3 regions of the Lysinibacillus sp. RC46 genome follow, and region 2 is predicted to be linked to each of the others. Evidence: predicted binding sites of a transcription regulator. Region 2 holds the regulator's gene; each other region holds the start of a gene.

Region 1 (7,367 bases), on a different contig from region 2:
GTACGACTAGGATTCATATATTAGCGTATTCCATGGATAATAATTTTAACGCCAATCATTTGATGGAAATCGCACAGACTTAACCTATTAAATTTGGATGAGGTATTAGCCATAGGAATAGGCTTAAAGAAAGACCGGGAAAGAATGTTTTTTCTTTTATGCTGCGTCGGGTTAGTTAGCGCATGTTTATTTTTAGCAGGAAGTGTTGGATTTATTGGCTTAATTGCCCCTCATAGTGGCTAGAAGACTAGTCGGTATTCATTATAAATATGTAATATCGGAAAGATGATCTTTGCTCCAGCTGAACTGCCTGTAGGCATTTGTGATCTACATTATCGATGTTCCTTATTTCGTGTATCTGCTGTTTAAAAAAGAAAGTAGAGTAAGAGAGAAGGAAGCAACTCGTTGTACAAAAAAAGAAGTGCAGAAGAAATTGCCATTAAAATTAATCTGCTAAGACTAACGACAAGCTTATAACAAAATAAAATTTTAGGTGGATTATTTATGTCATTAACAGTAGAAACACAACAAACAAAAGTGATTAAAACTACTCCAATATTAATTTCTTTCTTAATTGCTGGTTTCATTGGATTGTTCAGTGAAACGGCTTTAAACATGGCTCTCGGGGATTTAATACAAGTATTTTCTATTAGTTCTTCCACGGTTCAATGGCTGACAACAGGTTATTTATTGACCTTAGGGATATTAGTTCCTGTCTCGGGTCTCTTACTTCAATGGTTTAGTACACGTCAAATATTTATTGTGTCATTGATTTTTTCAATTATTGGGACACTAGTCGCAGCTCTTGCACCAAGCTTCGAAGTATTAATGTTTTCTCGAGTGATTCAAGCTATAGGTACGGGATTATTGCTACCTCTGATGTTTAATTCGATCTTATTGATTTTTCCCGTCAATAAGAGAGGTGCAACAATGGGACTAATAGGGTTAGTCATTATGTTTGCACCCGCAGTTGGACCCTCAATCTCAGGATTAATTCTTGAAAAACTGACTTGGCATTGGATTTTCTGGGTTTGTTTGCCTTTTCTGATTCTTGCGTTGGTATCGGGTATAGTGTATATGCAGAATGTATCAACCATAACTAAACCCAAAATTGATATATTATCTATTCTTCTATCTTCGATTGGTTTTGGAGGAATTGTCTATGGCTTTAGCAGCGCGGGTGAGAATGGCTGGGGAAGTACGATTGTGATCACGATGATTATTATAGGTCTTGCTGCACTTACCTTGTTTTCTTTGCGACAATTAAAAATGGATAAACCTATGCTTGATTTACGTGTATTAAAATATCCAATGTTTACTCTAGGTTTATTGGCCGTATTTATTTGCTTCACGGTAATAATGTCCACGATGATTTTGTTGCCATTATATTTGCAAACAGGACTAGCATTGACTGCATTTACCGCGGGGCTTGTTTTGTTGCCAGGTGGTGTGCTGAATGGATTAATGTCCCCAATCACAGGTCGTATCTTTGACAAATTCGGACCAAGAGGACTTGTTATACCTGGATTTGCAATCATGTTTATCATGTTATGGATCATGTCAAACGTTACCATTGAAACGCCGGTTAGTATGGTGATTGTGATGCACTCCATTCTATTTTTAGGTGTATCGATGGTTTTGATGCCTGCTCAGACAAATGGACTAAACCAATTACCTAAAAATCTTTACCCAGATGGTACTGCTTTAATGAATACATTACAGCAAATGTCGGGAGCAATTGGCACTGCAGTTGCGATTACGATTATGTCCGCTTCTCAGAAAAGATATATGAACAATATGACTGATCTATCTGACCCTTCTTCAATTAGAGCTTCATTAACAGCGGGAGTACAGGACTCCTTTATATTCACTCTAATTATAGCTATGGTTGGTTTAATTATTTCCTTCTTCATTAAATCTTCTCGCGTTAAATAGTAGCTGACATCATAATGCAAGGATAAAAATAGAAAAACATCTGCAAATTCTGTATTGTTGTAAGTCCTAACCAAACAAAATCTTTGGTGAATCTGTTATAAGGCTAATCAATTATGCAGTTAATTCAACATGTAAGTCCTAAAAATTTACAATACCATTTGTATTAGAAAGAATTAGAGCTGTAGGAATCCATTGAGAAACTTCCACGATATTGGGGAATTACAGGACTTTAAATCAGCTTCAGATCAATTAAAAAGACTGATCTAAAAATTACCACTTCTAAAACAGAACGTTTGTGCGTATAATATATACAAACAAACGTTCTGTTTTGCGTGGGGAGATTAAAAACAATGAAAGATCAGTTAATAAAAGGGATGCAACACAATCAGTTAGTAAATAGGATGTACAGTACAAAGTCTGGAGTCATCACGTGTGTCAAAATAATTAAGATAGTCAATAGCGTACTTTTAATTATTGTTCCATGTCTATAAAGAGCGAGGGATCATTTAATGGATGAAAATCTGCCTGAACGTTCCATTATATGTATTGATATGAAAAGCTTTTACGCTAGTTGCATGGCAATGCTTGAAGGTTTAGATGTCATGACAACCCCAATCGCCATCATAGCTAATTTCACTCAACCTGGTAGCGTTGTCTTAGCTGCATCGCCACCTATGAAGGAGCGATTTAAGATAAAAACAGGAAATCGTCGTTTTGAAATACCAAAGCATCCAGACATAAAACTTTTTGAACCGAAGATGAGTTTCTTCATTGAAATGTCTATGGCTATCACTCGCCTTATTTCAAAGTATGTGCCATCAGAGTGCATACATGTTTATAGTGTCGATGAAAGTTGGGTGGACCTAACTGGAACAGAAAGGCTTTGGGGACCTCCTGAGGATACAGCAAAGGAAATTCAAAAAGCGATATATGATCAATTTCGTATTCCAAGTGCTATTGGGATGGGGCCGAACATGTTGATGGCAAAACTTGCTTTAGACCTTGAAGCTAAAAAGTCAGGTTTTGCAAAGTGGACTTACGAAGATGTGCCAACGAAACTTTGGCCTGTGCGTCCTTTATCTGAGATGTGGGGTATCGGAAAACAGATGGAAGCCAAGTTAAATGCAATGGGGATAGTAACAGTCGGTGGATTAGCAAAAGCTGATTTAAATGAATTAGAAAAAAAATTCGGCATCATGGGTAATCAACTGTACCACCATGCGCATGGCATTGATCTTTCCACGCTTGGAGAGCCTCTAGTTAAAAACTCAGCTCTAAGCTTTGGGAAAGGCCAGATGTTAATGCGTGACTACCATACAAGAAAAGAAATATCCGTGGCGTTACTAGAAATGTGTGAGGACGTGATGAGGCGAACGCGCGAAGCAGGTTATGTCGGTCGGACAATTACATTAGGTTTGTCTTATAGTCGTAGTGCTATGACAAAAGGTTTCCAACGCTCTAGAACGATTGCAGTGCCAACAAGTGAAACGCTAGTGATGTATAAAACTTGTCTAGAATTACTGGATGAGCACTTTGCAGGCGAGCCAGCGCGTCAATTGTCAGTTAGAATAACGAACCTAGAACCAGCGTGCAGTATCCAATTGGATTTATTTGATGAGCGCAAGGAGCAACGACAAGTAATTGGCCACGTTATGGATGCTATTCGAAGAAAATATGGCGCTGTAGCCTTATTAAGGGCGGCTTCTTATACAAAGGCTGGCACAGCTATTACACGTAATCGCTTAGTAGGCGGGCACTTAGCGTAAGGGGGGAATGAGATAAGACGAGATAGAAGAACGATTAAGAATTCGAGGAGTGTTTAGATGATACGTGACCGTGGATCAATGAAGTGGACGGCGATGATGCTTCCTGAGCATCTTGGCCTCATTAAAGTATGGAAGCAAGAGCAATTTTACGATAAAAAGCGAGAATTAACCGAGTGGGAGTTAGAGGAAATAGAACAGACTATACAACGCGCTTTTAAAATGCAAAAACTGATTACGTTAACGCTGTGGAGCAACAATAATTTGCATGACGAGACAGGGCTAGTTACAGGAACTGATACAATTAAAAAGGAATTGTTACTTGAGACGGATGTAGCCATCAAACGTATTGCATTTGATACAATCCAAGACGCAAAGATGGTGGACGTTGATGATTAATGGTGAGGATCGTAGTGTTTTGTATGAGTTTATAAAATTAGATATGGCCATCAGGTCATTACAACAAGACTATTCATCGCTCGAAAAGTTAAAAATGTCCAAAATCTACATCCATATTGTAGAAGATTTATTAAAAGATATAAGACATGATTTCTACAATAAAAGGCGAGTTCTAGCTAAGAAAAATATTGCCGTTGTAAAGTGGGTCAAAATTGATGAATATTTCAGCGATGTAATCATCAAAACAGCAGGCGAAGATGAAGTGCTACGTTATGCCAATCAAGCTCTAAAAGCACAGGTAGAGGAGCTCATTCATAGCCGTTTGAATAAATGTGTGTAGAATATCAAATTTGCATGTAAGGAATCTTATGTATTTGAGTGATCAGCACCGTACATTCTTCTTAGTAAAAATTAGTACACATAGGAACAACTAAATTAGCCAACCTAAATTTATGTCAAATTTCAGGAGGTTACCATGGCTAATTCAAGACACTCAAAACCAGATGATAGATCCAATAACGTTGAACGAATCCGTGATATCGTTAAAAACACTGAAGAAAAACTTCATGAAGCGGAAATTAGTTTGGAGTTTGCAGACCCTATGCAAAGTGAAATGATTAAAGAAAAAAATAAGCGACGTCAAAAGTCAATTGAAGGATTAAAAGAAGAAATGAAAGATGAAATGGCGGCTCGTAAAAAAGGAGAAGTGTAGGATTGAAGACTTATGAAGAGGAACTAACTTCTCTCCATTCTTTTTAATGATAAAAAAGTGCTTGCCTATAAAAGCAGATGGCTTAGAAGTTCTGTAATGGACCTCTACATAGCCATCTGCTTTTATTATGAGGTTGTAAATGACTTATTACAGCCCATTTTACTACCTCTTTTTTGGGAGGTATAGCTGCAAATGACGGTGGGGGACAGCAATGTTCCCAATCAGTTTAAACTTACCTGTTCGAACCTAACTGAAATGGGAGAGCATTCGAGAGAAATTGAGCACCAAAGAGTTTCATTTCAAATAAAAAGGTATTGATGTTAATGTGGAAATATGAAACAAATAGGTAATTTTATTGAAAATGCTATGAAGTGCTTTTCGTATGCAGGATAGGAAAGGAGATCAAGATAAATGAAAATTACCATGCGATATGGGGTAGACGCTCCATTTTTTTGAAATTTTACGTCAATAATCGACAATTGATTGGTCTCATTGCAAAACTTTGTAAATTAATAGTGCATATTGTTACTACCTTGTGAATATAATAGCCACATGCAATTTAAGCTTTTAATTGATTTATTAAGGAATTAGGATGAAACGAAGGAGTGTGAAATTGTCGATTTCAAATCCTCAATACGCATTTTTAGAGGTTGATTTTCATAATCCTAATTTAACTCAAGCAGAACTGAAGGTTGAGAATATTTCAGAAGGGGGTACGGAAAAATAATGAACTCGTAGGAAATACAAAAATAACATTGAAAATAATACCATCTAATGTATATATAAAATTAAACTGGATGATAGGTTGGCTCTTATGGATACCAGTAGATATTTATTGTGCCGCAGCTTTGGTAGTAGCTAAATTCTTATCATAAGTGAAGACGTTTTTTTACTAACCAAGCAGAAAAGTTCAAGAAAAAATATTAGTGAAAATGTTTGTTGTGAAAGAAAAAGTAATGGATAGGGGTTAACCCGATGAGTACGATTGATCGTTTACTCTGAATAACCATCAACTGTAAGCTAAAGCACTGTTGTCTTAGGTTATTCTTAAGATCGAATGCGAAAGCGAGACAGTGTGTCATGAAGGAAAAAAGTAAGTGGTAATCAGCCCGGAATTATTTCCGGTTTTTTTGTACTTTAAGAAATCGAAAGAGATGGATCTAGGTGATGTTTACACAATAAGAAAAGCCCCAATACACACCTTCTTCTAAGGTGAATATTGGGAGTTAGTTTATCACAATTAACGTTTATTTTCATTTTGAATACTACTGAAATCTACTTCCTCACCGAACTCTTCTCTGTTTTCATTTTTACGCTCTCTGTTAGCATTTTGATTTTGATTCTGCTGTTTTTTGTTGTCTTGAGTTTTATTATTTTTATGTTTATTACTACCCATGATCATCTCACCTCCACCATTAGTGTGAGAGAAAGATGATTATTTATCCGCATAACTTACAATTAATGAATGAAGTATATGTGATGAAACAAAATGTATGGATAAAGTAACATTTTCACCTCCACAACACTAACCACGAGTTTAAATTTAACGGATTAATTTAAAAACTTCATACGGAATGGAAGCAAGAGAGCTACCACGGTAGATATTTATTGTGCCGCAACTTTGGTGATAGCTAAATTTATATCATAATAAAAAGTTAAAACCACTATCCATCATAACAATGAAGGTGTTCTGTGGTTAGATTATATAATTGTAACGAGTGGATAGATAACGCGAAAATTCTATAAGAATTTTCGCGTTATCTAATGTTATAATCATGCATACATAGGCATTTGAGAAGTAGATATACCCATAAACATCTCATGTTTCATACACACCGTACATTGCGAGGCTGTTGCTTGGTTGGAGTTAGTATAATAAAAATTTGGAAGACCAAATCCTAATAAAAGGGATTTTGTTTTTTTTAGAAAATATTTAGAGAGCTAGTATTTAAGATGTAAAGTTGGTCGTATGAAAATAATTAATTAGGAGTGAAGTAAAGATTGCGAAAGGAAAGGATTCACTGACTGAAAGCGGTAAGGTGTGAATGTTAAAGGTACTAAGATTCCGGCTTTGAAAAATTGTAGTAGATATGTTTCCGCATACCTGTTAAAACAATAAAAAACGGTTGACCTGTTCCCTATAACCAAGAGATTAATAATGGCAACTAAAGTCGTAGAAGTGGTTGGAGTTAGTTTAATAATAAAGAAATGATAAAAGAACGGATTCCCAGTAGTAGATTTTTTTGTTACACAAAGGATTGAAGATATTTTCGAAGAAATTATATAATGAAGCATGTGTTAAAATTTTTTATGGAGGCGGACTATGAAGACGGAAATGATTATAACCGTAGTTTTAATTATAGGAATGGTAATCTTAATAGAAAAAATATACGACAAAATTAATATAGAAAATTATTCTCCTATTTGGGAGTATTTTTCTAAAGCAATTCTCTATGGGTTTATTGCTAGCATTACATTACTCTATGGAAAGGAAACGCTAAGAGATGTTAATCCACTAGAATGGGCCATCATTGCAGTTTCAGCAATAGAAGGAACAG
Region 2 (7,367 bases):
AAAACTATTAAAAAATCAAAAAGGTTTAACGCTAATCGAGCTATTAGCTGTAATCGTCATTCTAGCGATTATTGCTGCTATAGCAATTCCTGCAATCGGGAATATTATTAATAATTCTCGAGACAAAGCAATAATTTCAGAGGGATTAAATATTATCTCAGGAGCAAAAATTGCTAAAATGGATGGCGTTTGTGATGGTGATACGAAGCCTTGTAGTGACAAAACAATAGGAGACTATGTAGAGGGGATTACTGGAAGTCCAACATATACTGTTACTTTAAAGGGAAATGTTTGGACGTTAACTGAATTCTCTAAATACGGTGATTTTAAGGGAACAAAATATACATTAGGTAAAGATGATTATACAGAAGAAAAAATGAAAGCAATACTAGATGGTAATTAACCCTCCCAACCCACTCAGAGGCGTAGTTTATCTGCGCTTCTGGTTGGGAAATGGATGGTTAATTATTAGAGCTTAAGTTCAAAAGGAGGCATCTTTTCATATGTTTACAAAAAAGAAAAAATCGCATGTGTCTATTGAAATAAAAGATTATATATTGCGTGCGATTGTGGCAAAAGGTGCTGATCCGTCGCAATGGAAAGGCTATGAAATGCCGTTAGCACAGGGAATTGTTGAAGGATCTGTTATTCATGATGAAATGGAATTGTTTGATGTAATGAAAAATGATGTGGCAAAATGGGCTGGTAAAAAGCAAAATGCGCGTATTTTTGTACCGGATACTTCCGTTTTGTTGAAGAGCTTTGAGCATCCTGATGATATAGAGTGGAATGAATTAAAAGGTTATGTAGAGATGGAACTTGGTCATTCCATTCATCTTCCATTTCAAGAGCCTCTTATTGATGTGTATGACCCAAATCCTAGTGATGGACAGGCCATGCTATTTGCAGCACCTTCAGAAGAAGTTTCTAAAATGATTGGGCTTTTACTCGATGCTACATTAGAACCACAAGCAGCTGATATTCGAGCATTGTGTAATATTCGTCTGTTAGAGTATTTGCAGTTAATAAAGGACAATCGAACTTATTTAATAGCGGATTGGTCAATCAATGAATTGTCGATAAGTATTTTTTCATTTGGTCAACTGGAGTTTTTACGATACCAATCATTTGATACAGATTTATCGAAATGGAAGCCTGAAGAGATTGAAGAGTATCGTTTTTCTTATCGTTTAGAAGTCGAAGATGAGTATCGTATGATTCTTACTGATCAAATGCTTGAAATCGATCGTATTATGAATTTTTTTAAGTTTTCCTTACATAAAGGTGAGAAAAGTGTAGATGAGATTATCATTTTAGGAGATAATCCACTACTTTCAACCGTTAAAGAGTTTTTAGAAAATAATTTTTCGACACCAATTATTATGTTAAATGATTCAGTTATTCAAAAATCTTTCCCTCAATTTTCGGAGAAATTTGCAAGCTTAATTGGACTTGCATTAAAGGAGGTTAACTGATGGTACCAGAAATTAACCTCTTGCCGAATTTGGAGAAGAAGCATTCAACACCTACTTTAATATATGTAGTATTTATTATTCTTATTGGTATGATAGTAGGATATATGATTTTCTTGTTTTTCCAAGCAAAAAGTGATTTTACAAAATTAAATGCACAGGAAGTGGAGCTTTCATCGCAACGCGAACAACTTCAAATGGAGTTAGATGGTAAGCGAAATGCGAACCAAGGCTCATTGGAGCAATCCGTACAATTTGTGGAAAACGTATCCTATCCTGTGACACCTTTAATGGATGAAACACAAGTATTGTTACCAGAGCAAACGTATTTAAGGAACTATGTATTTGGTGAGAAAAATGTTGAAATTACAGCTGATTTTGAAACGATGTCAGCTATATCATCTTATTTAGAAAAGCTAACTGCAAGCCACTATTTCAATGATATACAGGTTGATACTATTTCTAATTTTGATGTTGTTATTGGAAACCAAGAGGAAAAAAGTGCAAAGAACAAGTTTAAGGAAATACCACGTTATTCTGCAACTATTACATTAGGAATTGATTTTAAATTTCTCGCTGGAGGTAGAGAATCATGACAAGTAGTAAAAATTCAACGATTCTTATCTTAACAGCATTCATTGCAGCCATTTTATTTGCGCTATATTACTATATAGTAACACCTAAATTAGAAGAAGTAGATGCGAAAGAAAGCTCGAATATCGCCCTTCAACAAGAAATATCTACTATTCAGGAGCAGATTGCTTTAATTGAAAAGAATGGCAAATCAAATGGTGCAAGTAATTTAACATTGCGTAAAAAAGTACCTCAAACTCGAGCTATTGATGAGGTAATTCGAAATATTGAAGAGATAGAAGTGGTGACAGGGACACGGGTAGAAGCTATGGACTTTAATAATTATGATTCCCTCGTAGCGGATTCTACTATTACAGATCCCAACTCGACAAATTCTGATGAACAGGCTGATACACAGCAATCCGCAACTGAAGCGGATGAACAAGCTGTTGCTAAGAATGATGAAACTCCTGAAGTGAAAGATAAAATGCCAACTGCTACTTTTACTAAAGAATCCTTACCAACGGAATTAAAACTAGTAACATTTGATATTGATGTTGTCGCAATGGATAATAAAGCAATGGTTGAGTTTATAAAAGAGATTGAAAAAATTGATCGTGTGATGAAAATTGATGCGATCGATTTCACATTAACTGGTGAAGAAGCGAAATTCAAGGAGGACGCTGATTCAACCTTAAAAGCAACCATACAAGTAACGACGTTCTATTATGAAGGACAACAATAATCTAAATGGCGCGCATACTTAAATGTATGGGCGTCTATTAGTATAGGAGGACATAAAATGGAAATTGCTTATACAATTACAGTTTTAATATTTGGGCTTGTTCTTGGCTCATTTTTTAATGTGGTTGGCTTACGGGTGCCTTTGAAAGAGTCCATTGTGCGTCCACCCTCGCATTGCACTTCTTGTAAGAGACAGTTGACGGCGCTTGATTTGGTGCCTGTTTTGTCTTATTTATTTTTAGGTGGAAAATGCCGTAGCTGTAGGCAAAAAATTTCTTGGATTTATCCACTGATGGAACTTATAACAGGCCTATTATTTGCTTTTGCTTATTGGAAATTAGGCTTTAGTGCAGAATTTTTTGTAGCGCTATTATTGATTTCATTATTAGTCATTATTGTTGTATCGGATTTTGCGTATATGCTAATTCCCGATAAGGTGCTATTATTCTTTTTACCATTGCTAGTTTTTGGACGCGTGATATCTCCTTTGTCACCGTGGTGGGACAGTATAGTTGGTGCTGTCGTAGGTTTTGGCATATTATATTGTATAGCTGTTCTATCAAGAGGTGGAATGGGTGGTGGTGATATTAAATTATTCTTTTTACTTGGTCTCGTACTCGGGACAATACATACAATTCTGACGTTATTTGTAGCGGCAGTAATTGGCATGATTGTTGGCATCGTTGTATTAAAGGTACGCGGACAGGGAAGAAAAACGCCTATACCATTCGGACCTTCTATTGCTCTGGCAGCTATTATCATCTATTTCTATGGGGATGCGTTGATGAATTGGTATCTTGGATTTTGGTAATTAATCAGTGATGGATTCCTTCAATGATTAATATCTTCACCAATTTGGCTTTTACAGGCAATTATTGCAAGATAAAGATCATGGAGGGGATAGGATGAAACCAATTATCGGAATAACGGCTTTTGCGGAGGATGATTTGTCCTCAAGATTAAATGCTGCATATAGCAAAAGTATAATTGAAGCAGGGGGAGTTCCACTTATAATTCCACTTGGCGTTGAAGAGGATGTAGCACAAATTTTATCATTGACGGACGGATTATTACTTTCGGGTGGCTATGATGTACATCCATTCCTCTTTGACGCAGAACCTACACCGAAATTAGGGAAGGTTCATCCTGAACGAGATTCAGTGGAGCTTGCTTTAATTAATGCAGCCAATATTCGGAAAATGCCGATTCTCGGAATCTGTCGAGGGCTTCAAATACTAAATGTTGCCTTTGGAGGCACAGTCTATCAGGATATTGAAAGTGAGTATCATAGTAAAAAATTAATAAAGCATGTGCAACAAGCAGCGCGAGGTGTTGCAACACATTATGTAAATTTAACACCGGATACATTATTAAAAACGATTATTGAGGAAGAAAAAATTGCTGTGAATTCATTTCATCATCAGGCAATAAATGTAGTAGCAGAAAAGTTGAAAGTGGTAGCAAAATCAAGTGATGGTATCATTGAAGCGGTAGAGCATGTTGATTTACCATTTTGTCTAGCAGTACAATGGCATCCTGAAGAGCTAGCCATTGCAGGAGATGGAGTATCAAAGAAACTATTTGCTGCATTTGTAAAGGCAAGTTTAAAGTTTAAAGTAGAGGCATAAAACTTTATAAGCATTATTTTTTTATCCAAGGCTAAGATAACCTTCGTGATAAACATGAATACATTGCTAGGTGTAAAGAATCCATTGTAAAGTGGGTTCTTTTTTAGTGTATAAAATAGCACTCAAAACATAAGAAAAAGAGGTATATGCCCATTTGTGAACATAATATCCTCTTTTTATATTTTAAAATTGAGATACTTTTAATGTACACGACGATATAGACCTACAACATGTCCCAAAATAGAAACTTGATCTACGATAATTGGCTCCATTGTTGAGTTTTCAGGCTGTAAACGAAAATGACTTTTTTCCTTAAAGAAACGCTTTACAGTTGCTTCATTCTCTTCAGTCATTGCTACGACAATATCACCATTATCAGCTGTTGATTTTTGTTTAACAATTACTAAATCTCCGTCTAAAATGCCAGCTTCAATCATTGATTCACCCATAATTTCTAGCATAAATAATTGATCTTCACTTGTCCCATAAATATCTGGTAGTGGGAAATATTCATCGATATTTTCAACAGCAGTTATCGGAGAACCTGCAGTAACCTTCCCGACTAATGGGACATGAATAACATGTTGCTTTTGAATAGAATCCTCTGGCTCTAAAATTTCAATAGCACGTGGTTTAGTTGGATCGCGTCGAATCAAGCCTTTTTGTTCTAAACGAGCTAAATGCCCATGAACTGTTGAGCTTGAAGCAAGTCCAACTGCCTCACCAATCTCACGTACAGATGGTGGATACCCCTTTGCTCGTACTTCTTCTTTAATGAAATCTAATATGGCCTCTTGTCTTTTCGAAACTTTTTTCATAATTGCTCACCTCTTTTTTTAATCATTCTACTTATTAATAGTATAGCAGAATGCGAACACTTAAGCAAACATAGGTTCGAAAAGTGTTTGACAAAAACGTTTGTTCGTATTAATATGAGAACATATATTCCGAACAAACATTCTAGAAAAGGGGTTTTAAACATGAACTGGTTAAAGAAAAATCCACATATTACAACTTTATTAGGAGCTTGTCTACTTTTTGCAGCATACCTTTTTATAACAGACCCAGGCGATGTAACGTACACAGAAATTGAAATCGCACATGGTGATAGCTTATGGTCGTTAGCCGATCAATACCGTGGTAAAATGAAAACGGATGAATGGATTAAGCTTGTGAAAACAGAAAATGAATTATCGAACATACAAATTATTGCAGGCAAATCCCTAGTGATTCCAGTAGTGGGTGACCAATCCTATCCTATAAATTCAATTGAAATTGCGAGAAACGAAAAATGATGATGAATCAACAATCGGCTGTTGTCTATTGCCGTGTGAGTACAGAAAAAGAGACACAAAGTTCCTCGTTGGAGCGTCAGCAAGAGGAGTTGATGCGCTATGCTAAAGAACAGGGCTACGAAGTCATGCGTGTTTTTAAGGACAAGCATAGCGGTTATGATGTGGAACGTGAAGGTTTACTAGAAATGCTCGATTTCATTAAAGAAAAAGAGATAGAAGCTTTATTTGTGCAGGATGAAACACGCTTAGGACGTGGGAATGCTCGAATGGCAGTATTGCATTTATTGCAGAAAACTGAAACTGATGTTTTTTCTATGCGAGACGAGGGGCCAATACAATTAAATGAAATGGATACGATGCTCCTAGAAATTTTAGCAATCGTAGAGGAGTACCAGCGCAGAATCCATAATGCTAAAATATGTCGTGGCATGCGTCGTGCCGTTGAAAATGGCTATCGCCCAGAAAACAATTTATCTAACCGTGGAAATCCAAATGGTCAAGAACGTAAGGAAGTCCCTGTAGACGAAATTGTCAACCTACGTAATCGAGGCTTCACCTTTGAGGAAATCGCCATGACTCTTAGAGGTCTAGGTTTTGAAGTAAGCAAAGCTACAGTCCATAGGAGATATCGGGAACATCAAGAGGGAAGCGGGCAAAATAAAGTGACGTTTTAATCAGTGGGAGTTTTATCGTCCCGCTGTTTTTTTTTTAAGGCACTAGATGTTGGTGAAGGGCCGAGAAGTGATGGATAGAACAGCGAATTGATGGATACAGCAACCGAAGTAAAGGATAGAAGAACCGTAGAGACGGGTTTTACCATCAAAATGATAGGTACAAGGAATAACTAAGTTCCATCTATCCTTAAGTAATAAATTAATACAAACTTTCAATAGTCACATTGTCTGGTAGTTTGAATGGATTTTCTTTATTTATTCTGTCATAAAACATGATCCCATTTAAATGATCTATTTCATGTTGCATTAAGATTGAACCATATCCATTAAATTGAAATATGGCTTCTTGCCCATGTATATCGTATGCTTTGACTTTAATTCTCTCATATCTTGGAACAAATCCACTAACTCTTCTATTAACCGAAAGACATCCTTCCCCCTCAGGTAAATAAATCATGTTTAAAGAGTGACTAATGATTTTTGGATTAATTAACATATATTCATGACTTTTATCTCCATCTTGAAAAAATGCAGCAAACATTCGTTCTTTAGACCAATTTGATTAGCCGATAACCCTGATCCAGGACGCAATTTGTGTTTTTTGGAAAGATCCGGATCTTGGCTATTTCTCAAGTATTGAAGCATGCATAATAAACTATCTTTATCATCTTCTGATACAGGTAACGTAACCTCTTGGGTATTCTTACGTAATATTGCAGCACTCTCTTTAACGAAATCTTTCATTGTTATCATATACGCTGGACGGAACTTACTCATATATAAACACCTCATCTACTTTTCTATTAAGAGCTTTAGCAATTTTAAAGGCTAATTCAAGAGTAGGGTCATACTTATCATTTTCAATACAATTAATGGTTTGTCTTACGACGCTACACTCCCTTGCTAGGGCCTCTTGAGTCATTCTTAATTTTTTTCTTAAAGCTTTAATAATGTTTTTCAGATTTATCCCTCTTTTATCTA
Region 3 (7,367 bases), on a different contig from region 2:
TTCTATCATCTCTTTACCTTTGATGATATTTTCCTCACGAAGATGACGTTTGAAAAACTGCTTTATTTTATTTTTCGCCTGTGAGGATTGGGCAATTTTTAGCCAATCGCGACTCGGACCAAATGATTGCTTAGACGTTAAAATTTCAATAATATCTCCCGTTTTTAACGGTGTATCAAGTGGCACCATTTTACCATTGATTTTCGCGCCAATTGTACGATTCCCAACTTCTGAATGCACACGATATGCGAAGTCGATCGGTACAGAGCCTGCTGGTAATTCAATGACATCTCCTTCAGGTGTGAATACATAGACCATATCAGAGAATAAATCAAATTTTAAAGATTCCATAAATTCTTCAGCATTAGAAGATTCGTTTTGGAATTCTAAAATTTCTCGGAACCACGTTAATTTTTGGTCGACATTTTGTTTTTCATTATCAACTTTTTTACCTTCTTTATACGCCCAATGCGCTGCAATCCCGTACTCGGCAATTTTATGCATTTCCTTCGTACGAATTTGAACTTCTAATGGGTCACCATAAGGACCAATTACTGTTGTATGCAGGGATTGATATAGGTTTTGTTTTGGCATCGCAATATAATCTTTAAAACGTCCAGGCATTGGCTTCCATAATGTATGCACAATCCCAAGCACGGCATAGCAATCTTTAATACTATCGACAAGTACACGAATGGCTAATAAATCATAAATCTCGTTGAATTGTTTCTTTTGTAACACCATTTTACGATAAATACTGTAAATATGTTTTGGGCGACCATATATATCTGCTTCAATTTCAACATCTGTAAGCTGTGACTTCATCTCACCCATTACATTATCTAAATAGGCCTCACGCTCATCACGTTTTTTCTTCATAAGACTGACAATGCGATAATATTGCTGTGGATTTAAATAACGAAGTGCTGTATCCTCAAGCTCCCATTTAACAGTCGAAATCCCAAGACGATGCGCGAGTGGTGCAAAAATTTCAAGCGTTTCTTTAGAAATACGGCGTTGTTTTTCTGCAGGTAAATGCTTTAACGTGCGCATATTATGTAGACGGTCTGCCAGTTTAATCAAAATGACACGAATATCCTGCGCCATAGCTACAAACATTTTTCGATGATTTTCTGCTTGCTGCGCTTCTTTAGATAAATATTTAATTTTCCCCAGCTTTGTTACACCATCTACAAGCATCGCAACCTCTTCGCCGAATTCACGAACCAAATCGTCGCGCGTAAAATCCGTATCCTCGACAACATCATGTAAAAAACCAGCTGCAACTGTTTCAGGATCCATTTGTAATTCAGCTAAAATTCCAGCTACTTGCACAGGGTGAATAATATACGGTTCACCTGAGCTTCGGAATTGCTCAATATGGGCATCCCTTGCTAATTCATATGCTTTTTTCACGAATGCGACATTTTCATCATTCATGTAGGATTTGACTAACTCAAAAACGTCCTCGGGAGTCAAAATTTGCTCTTTCGCCATAACATGTCCACCTTGCTCGTCAAATTTTTCAGATTAGATATAAACTTAATTGTATAAAATTTTATGGGCTATTGTAAAGTAACTGTGTCATTTTGTTTAGTTATTCTCGTGAACAATGTGAAAAATGGAAAAATATTCTCCTGAATGAATAAAAAGACCCTTTGCGAATGCAATATTTCGCAAAGAGTCTCTCTTATCGTATCATAGTTGTCGGCTTATTTATTATACGCTACAGCAATTTTTGTACCAACTACTGCATTATTTTTTACTAATGCAATATTGGCAACAAGGCTTTTACCTTCTGTTAATTCTTTCACTTTTCCAAGTAAGAATGGTGTCACGTTTTTACCTTGAATACCGTTTTCTTCTGCTTCTACTAGAGCTTTTTCAATGATTTCAGTAATGAATGAATGCTCAAGCGCGTCAGACTCTGGAATTGGGTTAGCAATAACAGCTCCGCCTTTTAAGCCTAATTGCCATTTTGCACGTAGCATTTCGGCCACTTCCTCTGGTGTATCAATCTTGAAGTTGACATCAAAACCACTTTGACGTGTATAGAATGCTGGTAGTTCATCTGTACCATATCCAACGACTGGCACACCTTTTGTTTCAAGATATTCTAAAGTTAAACCAATATCTAAAATAGACTTAGCGCCCGCACAAATTACGGCAACATTTGTTTGTGCTAGTTCTTCTAAATCTGCTGAAATATCCATTGTTGTTTCAGCACCACGGTGTACCCCGCCGATACCACCAGTTACAAAAATTTCAATACCAGCTAGCTCAGCACAAATCATTGTTGCAGCTACAGTTGTAGCTCCTAATTTTTTTGATGCTAAAAGATAGCCTAAGTCGCGACGAGATGCTTTTGCTACACCTTGTGCATTACCGAACATTTCAAGTTCTTCATCTGATAAACCAATTTTAATTTTACCGTCGATTAAAGCAATTGTTGCTGGCACTCCACCATTATCACGAACAATTTGTTCCACTTCACGTGCTGTTTGTACATTTTGTGGATATGGCATTCCGTGAGAAATAATTGTTGATTCTAATGCTACGATTGGTAAGCCTTTTGCTTGTCCTGCTTTTACTTCTTCTGATAATACGATGAATTCTTTCATGTTGTTATTCCTCCATTTCATTGTTTAACAAATCAACTGATAGCTCAGGTCTTACGGTATATGGAGATGCAAGTGTATTTTTGGCATTCGTTAAGCCTGCATCAATACATGTTGCAAATGATTGCCCAGTAAGCCAGCTATGGATTACAGCACTGACAAAGGCGTCTCCTGCACCTGTTACATCTTCAATTTTTTCTACAGCTTTAGCTGTAAAATGACTTGGCTTCGTTGTAGTGGAAGCTGCATACACACCCTTGCTACCCGCTGTAATAATTACATGTTCAGCACCTAATGTAAGAAGTTGCTGTAAAGCCTTTTCGTAGTGTGCTGAGTTTTCGATTTTATGACCTACAATCGTCTCAGCTTCATCTGTGTTACAAATAAACCATGTTACCCCTTGTAACGTATCCGGTAATCGATTCATTTTGGGCGAAGATACCGGTACGATAACAAATGGAATGTCACGGGCAATCGCAACCTGCTGTATGTAAGCAACTGTTTCTTTTGGACAGTTTAAGTCCATAATAAAGCAGCCCGCATTCATCAGCATTGCCTCATGTTTTTTTAGCAAACTTGGCAATAAAAGATCATATACTTCCATATTTGCTACTGCTAGTGCTAGCTCGCCCTGCTCATCCATAACCGCAGTATAGGAACCCGTCGAAGCGTCAGGTAGCTGCTCCACATAACGTAAATTCATAAATGGCTCTGAAGCTTCTTGGATCACTTGCCAATCAGCATCTTTGCCGGCAGTAGTCAGCAATGTTACTTGATGATTTAATCTACCTAAATTTTCAGCAATGTTTCGGCCAACACCACCTACACTAAATGAAGAGCTAGCAGGATTAGAAGTACCGAATTGGACATTCCCTTTTACATGAAATTTTCGGTCAAGATTGGCTCCACCGATACAAATAATTTCATTTTCCTCAGGCAAAATATATGCACGACCTACAATTTTCCCTTGCTTCGTTAAGCTCGACACTAAATTAGCAAGGACTGGTCGAGATAGCTTCATCTTATCTGCCATCTCTTGCTGAGACATAAACGGATTCTGGCGAATTAATGCAAGGACCGCCTGTTCTCTTTCATTCATAGCATCACCTTTTATTATATTTGTTTACATTATAAACTTTTGTTTGGTTGATGTCAAAAAATTTTTTAATAAAAAAAGTTGAAACCGATATGATACTGGCTTCAACTTTTTGTTGTGATAACTATTGCTTCAATGAAATTAAGGTGTCGTGTTAAATAAAGTATGGCTTTTCGGTATAACGAGGGGGGTGATTTCCGTTCCAACTGGGCGCTTTCCTGTGGGCGCCCAATGAGCCGCTTCACTTCGCTTCAGGGTCTCATCTGCGTGAAAGCGATAGCGGCGGAAATTCAGGGTTTTGCGGCGTTCTTTACTTGGTAGGCGGCGCAATTTCGGGGGTTTGCGGCGTTCTTTGCTTGGTTAGCGGAGCAATTTCGGGGGTTTGCGGCGTTCTTTGCTTGGTTAGCGGCGCAATTTCGGGGGTTTGCGGCGTTCTTTGCTTGGTTAGCGGCGCAACTTACACTTTTAGCGGCGAATTCCAATATAACCTGGACAAATATTTTCTGTGCGAAAGCGTAGCGCAGCAACAACAAATTCGGAGGAACGGCTCACTGCTGTAAAATGCCAATCGTTGATAAAATTTTAAGAAACGACGATAGCAACAAGAGTCTCACCTTAAGCAAAGCGAGTAGCTAATTATCAAGTATTGGCATGATAAGGTGTTTGTTTTTTCACGATGATGACAAATAAACTTGCCAATGCACAGAACATCCCAGCAAGGAAAAAGGCCCAAGTATATGAATTGAAAAACTTATAGATGAGGCCTCCACCAAAGGCAGCAACTGCAGCTCCTGCTTGATGAGATGCGAAAATCCACCCATAAATAATGCCACTTTTATTTGTACCAAAAATTTGTCTAGAAATACTGATCGTTGGAGGTACTGTTGCAATCCAATCTAATCCATAAAATATTGTAAAGATTGTCAGTAAAGTGAACGACCCTTGCATTAATGCATATGGAAGTAAAAGGAGAGACGTTCCTCTTAAAAGGTAATACCAAAACAATAACCATCGATTATCAAAACGATCAGACAGCCACCCTGATAAAGTAGTGCCTACAAGATTAAACACTCCCATAAAAGAAAGAAAGGATGCAGCGGTTACGAAAGGGACACCAAAGCTAATACAGTATGAAACAAAATGAGTACCCACTAATCCACTAGTTGAAAGTCCACAAATAAAAAAACTTCCCGCTAATAACCAAAATTCTTTCTTCTTTATTGCCTCAAATAAACCATTAAAAGCATTACTAATCGGATTTTTCTTATGATCCTCTTGTTGCATTTCTAAATCTTCTTCCATTCCATAAGGAAGAATCCCAATATCCTGTGGCTTATTTTTAATAAATATTGAAATAGTGATGAACATAACAATACTTAAAATGAGAATTAATCCAATCGCCCATCGCCAAGAATAATGTTCAATAATAATCGCCAATAAGGGTAAGAGAATTAACTGCCCTGTTGCAGTACTCGCCGTTAAAATCCCAACTGCCAACCCTCTACTTTTCACAAACCAATGATTGGCTACATACGGACTTAACACCGTTAAAAAAAGACTTGCTCCTAAACCAATAATACCGCCCCATATAACGATTAACTGCCATGATTGAGTCATGAAAAGCGTAAGCATCATGCCAATGAATAATGTAGCCATCGCACCTAGCATCATTTTCTTTAAACCCGCTATTTCTAGTAATGCCGCCATAAAAGGACCCGAAAAACCATATAAAAATAGACTCACTGCAAAAGCTAAGGCAATTAAAGATCGATCCCAATTAAATTCTTTTTCAAAGGAGTCTATAAATACCCCTGATGATGACATTGTAATCCCTGCAACAATAATTGAGAAAAAGGTTACGACTAAAATAAACCAGCTATAATGAATACGTTTCATCTTGACACCTTCATTTCTTAAAAAAATTTTTAAAAGATTGCAGCTCAATACATGTATATGCATATATTACTGGAGTAAATGCCTTTCGGAAACATGTATATACATATATAATCTTAGTAATCACTTTTATTACTGTCAAGAAACATTTTCCAACTTAACAAAATAAATCAATAGGGCTACTATAATATTGAACCAACTCGAAAAGGGGTACGGAGCAATGAATAATATAGATTACACACAAATATGTGTATGTGCAAACCTTCGAAAAAAAACACGAGTCGTGACACAATTGTATGATAAATTACTACAGCCCACTGGCTTAAAAGTTACTCAATACTCAATGCTAGCAAATATCGATCATCAACAATCAGTTTCCATAAGTCGACTAGGTGAAATTTTGCTACTCGATCAAACAACCATTACACGTAATATTAACTTGTTAAAGCAAAATGGCTATGTAGATTTAACAAGAGATCCGCAAGATGCTCGAGCAAAGGTCATTACACTAACTGATAAAGGGGTTAAAAAATTAAACGAGGCTGCTCCAATTTGGCAAGATATCCAAGAAAGAATTATCAATGATATTGGCATAGAGAAGTACGAGGATTTTTATGAAACATTGAAAACTATGCAAAAAATAATTCAATCTTATGATGAAGAATAAATAAACGAACCTAAACAAAAGAATCCATTTTGAAAATGATTGATCAAAATGGATTCTTAAAGTTGTTGTAGAACTAATATGCCAATGAAATTAAAGTGCCAATTAAGTATAGTTCTTCGGCAAAACGTGGGGTTGCATGAATCACTACACCTGCTGGATTACCACCTAATTTTGTTTCTGTAAAAGCATCAATTACATAATATGACAAAGCTAACTCTCCCTTACTTTTAAATTTATAAATTTTTAATACTTACTATATCTATTAATCTCTTTATAAATAAAAAAACGCCACAAAATGTGACGCTTTTCATATTATTGTATGACTCGTCTGCAAAACGAGGGGTTGATTTCCGTTCCGGCTGGGCGCTTTCCTAGGGGCGTCCAGCCTTCACTCTAATCAACTAAAACATTAATATTCAATAAGTGTTTTTATGTTTAAGTCGCCAATTTTTGCACGACCATTCAGCTCTTTTAACTCGATTAGGAAGGCACAGCCAACAACTTGACCACCTAGTTGTTCAACTAAACGCACTGTCGCTTCAACTGTACCACCAGTCGCAAGTAAGTCATCACAGATTAATACTTTTTGACCTGGTTTAATCGCATCTTTATGCATTGTTAGTGTATCTTTACCGTATTCAAGACCGTAGTCAGCACTGATCACTTCACGTGGTAATTTTCCTGGCTTACGAACAGGCGCAAAACCTATTTCAAGCGCATAAGCAACTGGACATCCGATAATGAAGCCACGAGCCTCAGGACCTACCACAATTTCAGCACCTAATTCTTTTGCGTAACTTACAATTTGGTCTGTTGCATATTTGTATGCAGCACCGTTATCCATAATTGTTGTAATATCTTTGAAGCTAATGCCCTCTTTCGGCCAGTTTTCAACCGTTGTTACGTATTGCTTTAAATCCATGTTATTGCTCCTCCTACGAAACTTATTCGTATATTAATGTAATCGTTCATCAAACCATTGTTTTAATTCTATATAAGGGGCATATACTAGCTTCTGCTCCATTTCAATCTGTTCTGAACGCTGTTTGTAAGACGGTGCCTCTGTAAGTGCCTGTTTTGGTGCATTCACGTT

Evidence for each region. The regulator LexA, encoded in region 2, represses DNA repair genes until DNA is damaged. The targets are predictions, from matches to a motif close to CGAACATATGTTCG.
Region 1: ABH966_RS18965 (Y-family DNA polymerase) is a predicted target of LexA. The motif match lies at 2,247-2,260, and genes of this name have one in related genera.
Region 3: ABH966_RS02220 (carbohydrate kinase) is a predicted target of LexA. The motif match lies at 3,750-3,763, and genes of this name have one in related genera.

The regions. Positions count from the first base shown of each region.
Region 1 covers NZ_JBGCCF010000023.1:17,591-24,957, forward strand. The annotation lists gene ABH966_RS18955 (iron chelate uptake ABC transporter family permease subunit) at 94-243, shown strand; gene ABH966_RS18960 (DHA2 family efflux MFS transporter permease subunit) at 505-1,935, shown strand; gene ABH966_RS18965 (Y-family DNA polymerase) at 2,445-3,701, shown strand; gene ABH966_RS18970 (YolD-like family protein) at 3,759-4,097, shown strand; gene ABH966_RS18975 (YhjD family protein) at 4,090-4,437, shown strand; gene tlp (small acid-soluble spore protein Tlp) at 4,573-4,809, shown strand; gene ABH966_RS18985 (hypothetical protein) at 6,050-6,205, opposite strand; gene ABH966_RS18990 (hypothetical protein) at 7,133-7,367, shown strand, end outside.
Region 2 covers NZ_JBGCCF010000001.1:67,383-74,749, reverse strand. The annotation lists gene ABH966_RS00445 (prepilin-type N-terminal cleavage/methylation domain-containing protein) at 1-403, shown strand, start outside; gene pilM (type IV pilus biogenesis protein PilM) at 504-1,475, shown strand; gene ABH966_RS00435 (PilN domain-containing protein) at 1,475-2,068, shown strand; gene ABH966_RS00430 (potassium transporter) at 2,065-2,790, shown strand; gene ABH966_RS00425 (prepilin peptidase) at 2,848-3,600, shown strand; gene ABH966_RS00420 (gamma-glutamyl-gamma-aminobutyrate hydrolase family protein) at 3,695-4,417, shown strand; gene lexA (transcriptional repressor LexA) at 4,618-5,235, opposite strand; gene yneA (cell division suppressor protein YneA) at 5,398-5,712, shown strand; gene ABH966_RS00405 (YneB family resolvase-like protein) at 5,709-6,386, shown strand; partial or broken gene def (peptide deformylase) at 6,586-7,163, opposite strand; gene ABH966_RS00395 (helix-turn-helix transcriptional regulator) at 7,156-7,347, opposite strand.
Region 3 covers NZ_JBGCCF010000002.1:64,806-72,172, forward strand. The annotation lists gene ABH966_RS02210 (RelA/SpoT family protein) at 1-1,497, opposite strand, end outside; gene ABH966_RS02215 (pseudouridine-5'-phosphate glycosidase) at 1,713-2,621, opposite strand; gene ABH966_RS02220 (carbohydrate kinase) at 2,626-3,717, opposite strand; gene ABH966_RS02225 (MFS transporter) at 4,354-5,610, opposite strand; gene ABH966_RS02230 (MarR family winged helix-turn-helix transcriptional regulator) at 5,828-6,274, shown strand; gene ABH966_RS02235 (hypothetical protein) at 6,348-6,482, opposite strand; gene ABH966_RS02240 (adenine phosphoribosyltransferase) at 6,684-7,196, opposite strand; gene recJ (single-stranded-DNA-specific exonuclease RecJ) at 7,230-7,367, opposite strand, start outside.